DNA from 3 places in the Streptomyces sp. Je 1-4 4N24 genome. Region 1 is predicted to be linked to each of the others. Evidence: riboswitches for the same ligand, from Rfam matches in the RefSeq annotation. Region 1 holds a riboswitch; each other region holds the start of a gene.
What was found. A riboswitch is a leader RNA that binds a small molecule or an ion and turns the genes downstream of it on or off. The one in region 1 is predicted to bind glycine.
Positions count from the first base shown of each region.

Region 2: another riboswitch for glycine. It lies ahead of gcvT (glycine cleavage system aminomethyltransferase GcvT); the one in region 1 lies ahead of SLV14N_RS37365 (hypothetical protein).
Region 3: another riboswitch for glycine. It lies ahead of gcvP (aminomethyl-transferring glycine dehydrogenase); the one in region 1 lies ahead of SLV14N_RS37365 (hypothetical protein).

Region 1 is NZ_CP110836.1:8,609,884-8,613,151, forward strand. Features, by position in the region: gene SLV14N_RS37355 (alpha/beta hydrolase) at 184-846, shown strand; partial or broken gene SLV14N_RS37360 (DUF4185 domain-containing protein) at 797-1,520, opposite strand; glycine riboswitch at 1,840-1,934, shown strand; gene SLV14N_RS37365 (hypothetical protein) at 2,081-2,419, shown strand; gene SLV14N_RS37370 (L-serine ammonia-lyase) at 2,660-3,268, shown strand, end outside.
Region 2 is NZ_CP110836.1:2,808,833-2,812,100, reverse strand. Features, by position in the region: gene glyA (serine hydroxymethyltransferase) at 1-120, opposite strand, end outside; gene gcvH (glycine cleavage system protein GcvH) at 247-624, opposite strand; gene gcvT (glycine cleavage system aminomethyltransferase GcvT) at 722-1,849, opposite strand; glycine riboswitch at 2,001-2,096, opposite strand; gene SLV14N_RS11835 (AAA family ATPase) at 2,394-3,041, shown strand; gene SLV14N_RS11830 (enhanced serine sensitivity protein SseB) at 3,147-3,268, shown strand, end outside.
Region 3 is NZ_CP110836.1:7,877,912-7,881,179, forward strand. Features, by position in the region: gene SLV14N_RS34500 (DNA polymerase IV) at 1-544, shown strand, start outside; gene SLV14N_RS34505 (PRC-barrel domain-containing protein) at 454-837, opposite strand; glycine riboswitch at 952-1,048, shown strand; gene gcvP (aminomethyl-transferring glycine dehydrogenase) at 1,237-3,268, shown strand, end outside.

The sequences.
Region 1 (3,268 bases):
TGGGTGAGGGCTCAAGGGGCCGGGTGGCAACCCTGAGGCGTCGCCCTGAGGACAACCCTGACCACGTCCCGGTGCCTTCCCTGATTTCCGTCTCTGGCGGTGGTGATCCCGGGTGGCCCGCTGTCAGGCTCGGCTGAGGGCAACCCCCGTGATTCATTTCGTAAGACCCTCGGAAGGGGCTTGATGCAACCGCTCTTCAGGGCGCTCACCGGAGTGCTCGCCGTTGGATTATTTGCCGGAGCGTCGACGCCCGGTGTGGAGGCGGATGCCGGCTCTCCTGGCAGAAGTGCGACGACGCAGGAAGCCATCGACTGGAAGCCATGCCCCCAGGACGCCGCAGCGGAATGCGGGACTCTGCGCCTGCCCGTCGACCGGGCACGTCCGTCGGGTAAAAAGTTTGATCTTGCGGTGGCTCGTCGCAAGGCGACCGATCCGGACCGCCGGGTCGGTGTGCTGCTGGTCAACCCGGGCGGGCCGGGTGATTCAGGAGTGGACTTCGCTGTACGGCGCGCCAAGTCCCACTTCAGCGCGGACGTCCAGGAAAAGTTCGACATCATCGGGTTCGACCCCCGGGGTGTCGGGGGCAGCCAGCCGGTGAAGTGCTCGCAGAAGCTGCTGGACCAACGGCCGTCGGCCTACCCCCGCAATCAGGCGGAGTTCGATCGACTCACCGACTTCAACCGCACCTTGCGCAAGGACTGCCGACGACACAGTGGACCGGTCTTCGACCACGCCGACACCTTGAGCACCGTCCGGGACATGGACGCGATCCGTAGGTCGCTGGGTGAGAAGAAGATCAACTACTTTGGTCACTCCTACGGCTCTTCGGGTCGTACCACTGGCTGACGATGATGTGGAAGTTGCCGAACGTCGAGCCGGGGATGACGAATCCGCCGTACGGGCTCGCCACGAAGTTGGCTGCCTCCTGCCCCGGGATGCCGGGCAGGATCATCGTCTGCTCCAGCGTCCTGGTCAGGTCCGACGTCGGGAGCGGGAAGACCATCGCCCGGATCGACAGCGCGTTCCTGTTCAGCCAGGTGAGGACGTACTTGCCAGCCATGGCGCGGAAGCAGATCTCGCCCCACTTCCGGGTCCCGAAGACAGTCGTCGGGGGCGCGCCCCACCGCCAGGCGCCGTCGGCGTAGCCCCATGGCTCGTATGCGTCCGCGCTGCCGAGGCTGTCCTTCCGTACCCGGTGCAGCAGCATCCCCGATTCCACCTCGCGGTTGATCGTAGATGACGCCGCGTATGAGGTGCATGTACATGACGCCATCGACGACGAACACATCGGACGGGATCGCCGTCGTGGCCTTGTCGCCGACCGGGCTGTGCGGCTCGTCGACCAGGCTGTTGGCGTGATCGACGCCGACGCTGCCATCGATACGCAGGTTGTTCAGGTCCGCGCTGCTGGAGCGCAGGCCGACCGGCGCGCGCCAGTCATCGGCGGGCTCGCCCGGCTGCGGTACATGATCGCCGTTGAAGGTGTCCCCGCCGACGAACAGCATGGTGCCGTTCGGACACTCACTTGTACCGGAGACGCCCTCGGTGCCGCTTCGTTTGGCGAGGGCCGTAAGAGAGGATCTCGTCCTTCTGCGGGGAGCGCGGGTGGTTTGGCGGACTGCCTGGAGGGACTCGACCGACGGGGGCGGGAAGGGATTGATCGATACTCACCGGTACGCGGACAGCGGCGTCCGCTGACGGCCAACAACGCGCCATTTTCCCAGTTCAGGGCCGCGCCGTGCGAGCCCGGCGCGTGCTCGGGCCCGCTGCGGACAGCTCTTGACGGCGGTGTGTCGATCACCGTACGGTGCGGCGAACCACAACTGAAAAAACCACCGACGATTCTGCGCGGGAGAGCCCACACCCCAGTGGCGTGGCGCCGAAGGAGCAAATCCTCCCCGGAAACTCTCAGGCCTCGTTACCGCGCAGTGGAGGTGGACTCTGGAAAGCAGACGCTCATGCGTCTCGCCCACGGTGCAAGCCGCCCAGCGCGGTGAAGCTCTCAGGCCAATGACAGAGGGGGAGGCTCACTCGATCGCGTGCCCCGTTCGACGGTGCGCGCCAGGCCCGAGGAGTCTCCATGGCGTACCCCGCCGCTCTCCCCGACACCCCGTCCCACCAGTCGCTCGCCGCTCTGGAACGGACCGCACCCTTCTCCGTGCGCCACATCGGACCGGACGCCGAAGAGCCGTCCACGATGCTCTCCCACCTCGGCTTCGGTTCGCGGGACGAACTGATCGACGCCGCGGTGCCCGGCTCGCTGCGCGACCGCCGCGGGTCGCGGCTTCCCGCCCCGGCGTCCGAGGCCCGGACCGAAGCCGAGCTGTGCGCCCTTCCCACGACGCTCCCCACACGGCACAGATGCCGGCACGCGACGGGGAGCGTTTCTACAGCCGGGACACCGCGGCGTACCCGATGACGACGGCCGGCCGTAACAAGTACTGGCTCCTCGTCCGCCCTGTCGACGGAGCGCACGGCGACCGCAATCTCCTCTGCTCCTGCCCGTCGATCGACGTCTACGAGAGCTGACCGCCGCAAAGGCCGGCGGTGCGTCGCGCTGCGACAAACCACCCTGCCGCCCCTGCCCGGCTTCACACCACCTGTCTGAGCGACACCGTCCCGAACTGGCCGGTGCCCCCAGCGACCCACGGAGGATGGCATGGCCATCAGCGTATTCGACCTCTTCTCCATCGGTATCGGACCCTCCAGTTCCCACACGGTCGGCCCGATGCGCGCCGCCCGGATGTTCGTGCTCAGCCTCCAACGCGATGGCCTGCTCCCTCGCACTGCCTCCGTACGCGCCGAACTCTTCGGCTCGCTCGGCGCGACAGGACACGGCCATGGCACGCCGAAGGCCGTACTGCTGGGGCTGGAGGGCCACTCCCCCCGTACCGTCGATGTCGAATCCGCCGACGGCGAGGTCGAGCGCATCCGCTCCATCAAGCGGCTGCGGCTGCTGGGCGCCGAGACAGGCAGCGCCCACGAGATCGACTTCGACGAGTCGACCGGACTGATCCTGCACCGCCGCCGCGCGCTGCCGTACCACGCCAACGGCATGACGCTCTTCGCCTATGACACCACCGGTGCACCGCTGCTGGAGAAGACGTACTACTCGGTGGGCGGGGGCTTCGTCATCGACGAGGACGCGGTGGGCGAGGACCGCATCAAGCTCGATGACACCGTCCTGAAGTACCCCTTCCGGACAGCCGCGGAACTACTGAACCTCAGTCGCGAGACGGGCCTGTCGATCCCCTCTCTGATGCTGGAG
Region 2 (3,268 bases), 5.8 Mb from region 1:
CGGGGCGAAGTTCTCCGACGCGATCATTTCGAGGGTGGACTGCTGGCGGTGGAGCTCGGCGTCGACGGCGGCGGCGACGTCGGGGTCGAGCTCATGGAGGGAGCTGTTGAGAATCGACATGAGTCTTCCTGGGGAGTCAGGGGCGCGAGGGTCCCCCGGGACGGAATCCGGGGGAGCTTCCCCTCGGGCGGTGGCGGGTCGGAGGTCCCCCGTCCGGGCGAGGCCGGAAACGGGGAGAGCCGGGGCTCAGCTCTGGATGAAGGCGGCGTACTCGTCGGCCGAGAGCAGTTCGCCCGGCTCGCCGCTGATCTTCACCTTGAACAGCCAACCACCCTCGAACGGGGCGGAGTTCACCAGCGAGGGGTCATTGACGACATCCTCGTTGATCTCGGTGATCTCACCGTCGACGGGCGAGTAGAGATCGCTGACCGACTTCGTCGACTCCAGCTCGCCGCAGGTCTCGCCCGCCGCGACCGTGGAGCCGACCTCAGGGAGCTGCACGAAGACGACGTCGCCGAGCGCGTTGGCCGCGTGCTCGGTGATGCCGACCGTCGAGGCGCCGTCCTCGGCGCCCGACAGCCACTCGTGCTCCTTGCTGTAGCGCAGCTGCTGGGGGTTGCTCATGGCTCGATTCTCCTGTACGCGAGGGTGTGATCGTGAATGGGGTCTTGCGCAGTGAGACGCGCGGGCGCGCGCCGCCGTGACTGCCGCGGGGGAACCGCTACTTCTGCCGCTTGTAGAACGGCAGAGCGGTGACCTCGTACGGCTCATGGCTTCCACGGATGTCCACGCAGACACCCTCGGTGCCCGGTGTGGCGTAGGCCGCGTCGACATAGGCGATGGCGATCGGCTTGCCGAGCGTGGGGGACGGAGCCCCGGAGGTGACCTCGCCGATGACCGTGCCGTCGGCCGTGACCACCGGGTATCCGGCACGCGGCACCCGGCGGCCCTGGGCGACCAGACCGACCAGCTTGCGCGGCGGCCGGGTCTCGGCCCGCTCGGCGGCCGCGGTCAGGGCCTCACGGCCCACGAAGTCCCCGTTGTTGGAGGTCTTCTCGAACTTCACGACCCGGCCCAGGCCCGCGTCGAACGGCGTCGTCGCGGTGGTGAGCTCGTGCCCGTAGAGCGGCATGCCCGCCTCCAGGCGCAGGGTGTCCCGGCAGGAGAGCCCGCAGGGCACCAGACCGGCGTCCTTGCCCGCCTCGTTCAGGGCCTCCCAGAGGGCGACCGCGTCCGCCGGCCGGACGAACAGCTCGAAGCCGTCCTCGCCGGTGTAGCCGGTACGGGCGATCAGCGCCTGCACACCGGCGACCGTGCCGGGCAGCCCGGCGTAGTACTTGAGACCGTCCAGATCGGCGTCCGTCAGCGCCTTGAGGATGCCGGGGGACTCCGGGCCCTGCACCGCGAGCAGCGCGTAGGCGTCCCGGTCGTCGCGGATCGCGGCGTCGAAGCCGCCCGCCCGCGCGGTGAGCGCGTCCAGCACCACCTGGGCGTTGGAGGCGTTGGCGACGACCATGTACTCCTGGTCGGCGAGACGGTAGACGATCAGGTCGTCGAGGATGCCGCCCTCGGCCTCGCAGATCATGGTGTAGCGGGCGCGGCCCGTCTTGACGCCGCCGATGTTGCCGACCAGCGCGTAGTCGAGGAGGTCGGCGGCCTGCGGGCCGGTGACGGTGATCTCGCCCATGTGGGAGAGGTCGAAGAGGCCGGCGCGGGTACGGACGGCGACATGCTCGTCGCGCTCGCTGCTGTAGCGCAGCGGCATGTCCCAGCCGGCGAAGTCGGTCATGGTCGCGCCGAGCGCGCGATGGGTGGCATCCAGCGCGGTGCGACGGGGGGCATCAGTCATGGTTCTGGGCTCCCAGGCAGGGGTGACAAGACGTTCTCCCCATCTGTCATCGGAACCTGAGAGGTTCACCGGGATCCCGCGAACGGACCCGGTTTGCACCTTGGGTGGAGCCGCCCCGTAGGCCGGGCAGTGGCTCGCTTTTCAGATCTGCCTCGCCCGCGCGGTATAGGGGCCTGAGAGATTCAAGGGAGGACTTGCTCCTTCGGCGCCCCGCCATGGCGGCCGGGGACTCTCCCGCACGGGTTCAAGCGGCCGGTATGCAGTTGGCGGTGCACGGATGAGCTCTGGTGTGCACGTGGCGGCCACATCATTGCACGGGATCGCCAGAAAAGGAGCCCCCGTCGTCGCCCCGCCCACGACGTGGGCAGATCGGACAATCGCCTTGATGGGCATTACCTTTTCTTGACACTCTGCGGGTAGGGGACGGACTCGAACCGGACCAGAACGGACGGGGAGGGCGATCACGGTGCACAGCGAAGCGGCATTCGGGGCGACTTCAGGGGTCGTGCCCCCGGACGCCGTGCGGACGGCGCCGTCCGCCGCCATGTCCCGGGCCGGCCGTGCGCCGCGGCCCGTCATCCGGCCGGGGCGCCGCACCGAGGTCGTGGACCTGCGGAGCGACGGACGGCCGCCGGACGCCGCCGAGCTGCGGTTTCCGGCCGGTGACCTGGTCGTGGTCTCCGGGCTGCCGGGCAGCGGCAAGAGCACCCTCATGCACCGCGTCGTACCGCCGCTGGACGGGCACGGCGCCGTGGTGCACCGCATCGACTCCCAGGACGTCCGCGCGCGCTGGGAGCGCGGCAGACTGCACCGGCTGCCGTACGGCCTCTACCGCCCGCTGGTCCGGGCCGCCCACTATCTGACCCTGGGCCGTGCGCTGCGCTCCGGCGACAGTGTGGTGGTGCACGACTGCGGGACGCTGGCGTGGGTGCGCCGCTGGATCGCGCGCTCGGCGCTGCGCGGCGGCCGCGGGGCGCATCTGGTGCTGCTCGATGTGGCACCCGAGGTGGCGCTTTCCGGCCAGGAGTCACGGGGCCGCGGGGTGTCGGGGTACGCCTTCGCACGGCACCGCAGGGCGGTGGGCCGGCTGGTCGGCGCCGCGGAGTCGGCCCGGCTGCCGAAGGGCTTCTGCTCGGCCGTCCTCCTCGACCGGCGTGCGGCGAGCGCCCTGGAGACGGTCAGCTTTCACTAGGACACCGCCCCGTGCGTCGCCGGGCACGCCCCCGCACGCCGCGCCGAGCGCCTTCTCGTTTAGGGTCTTTGGCCAGATGGCGCGGTTTGGAACGGGTGGGTGCACATGACATTTCCGGAGCAGGGGATACCGCAGCTGGCGTGGCCGGCGAACGAGCTCGAAGAGGTGCTGTCCGCGTCGGTCGGGCACCCGGGTGCCGGCGGCCGGATCGTCGAGGTCCTCGGCCG
Region 3 (3,268 bases), 730 kb from region 1:
GACGCTCCGTGGGCCCACCGACGACCCGGCGGTGATACGGGAGGCCGCTGTGCGCCTGCTGGAAACGGTGGACACCACGGGCGGGGTGCGGCTCCTGGGCGTGGGGGTGAGTGGCCTGGCGGACTTCACACAAGAGGATCTGTTCGCCCAGCTGGCGACGGAGCGGGAGGCGGAGGAGGCCGCGACGGCTGCGGCAGCAGCGGCGGAGGAGGCCGGGGGGACAGAGCAGCACGAGGCCGAGGAGGAGCGGCCGCGGCGCTGGCATCCGGGGCTGGACGTGGTGCACGACGAGTACGGCGCCGGCTGGGTGCAGGGGAGCGGGGTGGGGAGAGTGACCGTGCGCTTCGAAACGCCATGGTCCGCACCGGGGAGGGTGCGGACCTTTGCTGTCGAGGACCCGGCACTGCGGCCGGGGGAGCCCCTGCCGCTGGTGGGCGGGGCGCCTGCGGGCGATCAGTCGTCCGAGCCGGCGATCTTGCCGAAGTTCTTGTCGCCGGAGCCGGGGGACACCGGATCGGTCGGGGAAGAAATATCCAGACGGTAGTGGTGATAGAGCTGAAGTTCCTGCTCAGGGGAGAGATGGCGGCCCACGCCGAAGTCCGGCGCGTCCTTGATCAGCTTGCGGTCGTAGGGAATGTGCAGGCCCTCACCGACCATCTTGCTGGGCTCCAGGGGGACGAACGCATCCCGGCTGAAGAGTCCGGTGCGTACGGCCGCCCACTCCGGTTCCCCCGTCGCATCATCGAGGTAGACCTCGTCGATGGTCCCTATTTTCGCGCCGTTACGGTCGAACGCTTTGCGGCCGATCAGGCTTCGGGGATCGATATCGGTTTGCACGGCCCCTCCAATTGGTCGCAACTGCCCTGTGACAACTACCAAACGGCACATTTCATGCCCTGGCCACTCGAAGGATCCTTCGAGTGGCGCGCTGGTAGGCTGGCGATTGGCCGCAGACCCCGTGCGGGAGAGTCCTTGTCGTTCGCGACCAGGGCGCCGAAGGAGCAAATCCTCCCCGGAATCTCTCAGGCACACGTACCGCATGGACGAGGTCACTCTGGAAAGCAGGGCGGGCCACGGAAGGCACAGCGCCGGGACCCCTCCTCACCGACGGTGAAAGCCGGACCGCCACGCGCGGGCCGGTGAAGCTCTCAGGTTGAGATGACAGAGGGGGAGGCCGTCCGGGCACCCGTGCCGTGGTGCCCCTCGTAGGTCGTACTGACCAGGAGGCCCCCGCAGATGACCACCAATCGCATCTCCTTGACCGAGCTGGAACGCGGCACCCCCTTCGAGCGCCGGCACATCGGTCCCGATCACGCGGCGCAGGCCAAGATGCTTGCGCACATCGGCTTCGGGTCGCTGGACGAGCTCACCGCCGCCGCCGTACCCGATGTGATCAAGAGCGCCGAGGCGCTCGGCCTGCCGCAGGCCCGTACCGAGGCCGAGGTGCTCAAGGAGCTGCAGGGCCTGGCGGACCGCAACCAGGTCCTGTCCTCCATGATCGGTCTCGGCTACTACGGCACGTTCACCCCGCCGGTGATCCTGCGCAACGTCATGGAGAACCCCGCCTGGTACACGGCGTACACGCCCTACCAGCCGGAGATCTCGCAGGGGCGCCTGGAGGCGCTGCTGAATTTCCAGACGATGGTCGCCGACCTGACCGGACTGCCCACCTCCGGTGCTTCGCTGCTGGACGAGGGCACCGCCGCCGCCGAGGCGATGGCGCTGTCCCGCCGGGTCGGCAAGGTCAAGCAGGGCGTCTTCCTGGTCGACGCCGACTGTCTGCCGCAGACCATCGCCGTGATCGAGACCCGTGCGGAGCCCACCGGCGTCGAGGTCGTGGTCGCGGACCTGTCCGACGGCATTCCGGCCGAGATCGCCGAGCGCGGTGTCTTCGGTGTGCTGCTGCAGTACCCGGGCGCCTCGGGTGCGGTGCGGGACCCCCGCGCCGTCATCGAGCAGGCCCACGAGCTGGGCGCGATCGTCACCGTCGCCGCCGATCTGCTCGCCCTGACGCTGCTGACCCCGCCCGGTGAGCTCGGTGCGGACATCGCCGTCGGCACCACCCAGCGCTTCGGTGTCCCGATGGGCTTCGGCGGGCCGCACGCCGGCTTCATGGCCGTCCGTGACCAGTTCGCCCGCAGCCTCCCCGGCCGTCTGGTGGGCGTCTCCGTCGACGCCGACGGCAACAAGGCCTACCGCCTGGCGCTGCAGACCCGTGAGCAGCACATCCGCCGGGAGAAGGCCACCAGCAACATCTGCACCGCGCAGGTGCTGCTCGCCGTCATGGCCGGGATGTACGCGGTCTACCACGGGCCCGAGGGCCTGCGCACCATCGCCCGGCGCACCCACCGCTACGCCGCGGTCCTCGCCGAGGGCCTGCGGGCCGGCGGGGTGGAGATCGTGCACGGTGCGTACTTCGACACGCTGACCGCGCGGGTTCCCGGCCGGGCCGCCGAGGTCGTCGCCGCCGCCCGTGAGGCTGGGGTCAACCTCTGGCAGGTCGACGCGGACCTGGTCGGCATCGCCTGTGACGAGACCACCGGGCGTGCGGAGCTGGCCGGTGTCTGGGGCGCCTTCGGCGTGAACGGTGACGTCGAGCAGCTGGACGCGGCCGCCGCCGAAGCGCTGCCGCAGGCGCTGCTGCGCCACGACGACTACCTCGCCCACCCGGTCTTCCACGAGCACCGCTCCGAGACCGCGATGCTGCGCTACCTGCGCACCCTCGCCGACAAGGACTACGCGCTGGACCGCGGCATGATCCCGCTCGGCTCCTGCACGATGAAGCTGAACGCCACCACCGAGATGGAGCCGGTCACCTGGCCCGCGTTCGGCCAGCTGCACCCGTTCGCGCCGGCCGGCCAGGCCCAGGGCTACCTCACGCTGATCCAGGAGCTGGAGGAGCGGCTGGCCACGGTCACCGGCTACGACAAGGTCTCCATCCAGCCGAACGCCGGATCGCAGGGCGAGCTGGCCGGTCTGCTGGCCGTCCGTGCCTACCACCGCGCCAACGGCGACGAGCAGCGCACGGTCTGCCTGATCCCGTCCTCGGCACACGGCACCAACGCCGCCAGCGCCGTGATGGCCGGAATGAAGGTCGTCGTCGTCAAGACCGGTGAGGACGGCGAGGTCGACACCGACGATCTGCACGCCAAGATCGAGAAGCACCGTGACGAGCTCGCGGTCCTGATGGTGACCTACCCCTCCACCCACGGCGTGTTCGAGGAGCACATCACCCAGATCTGCGCGGCGGTGCACGACGCCGGCGGCC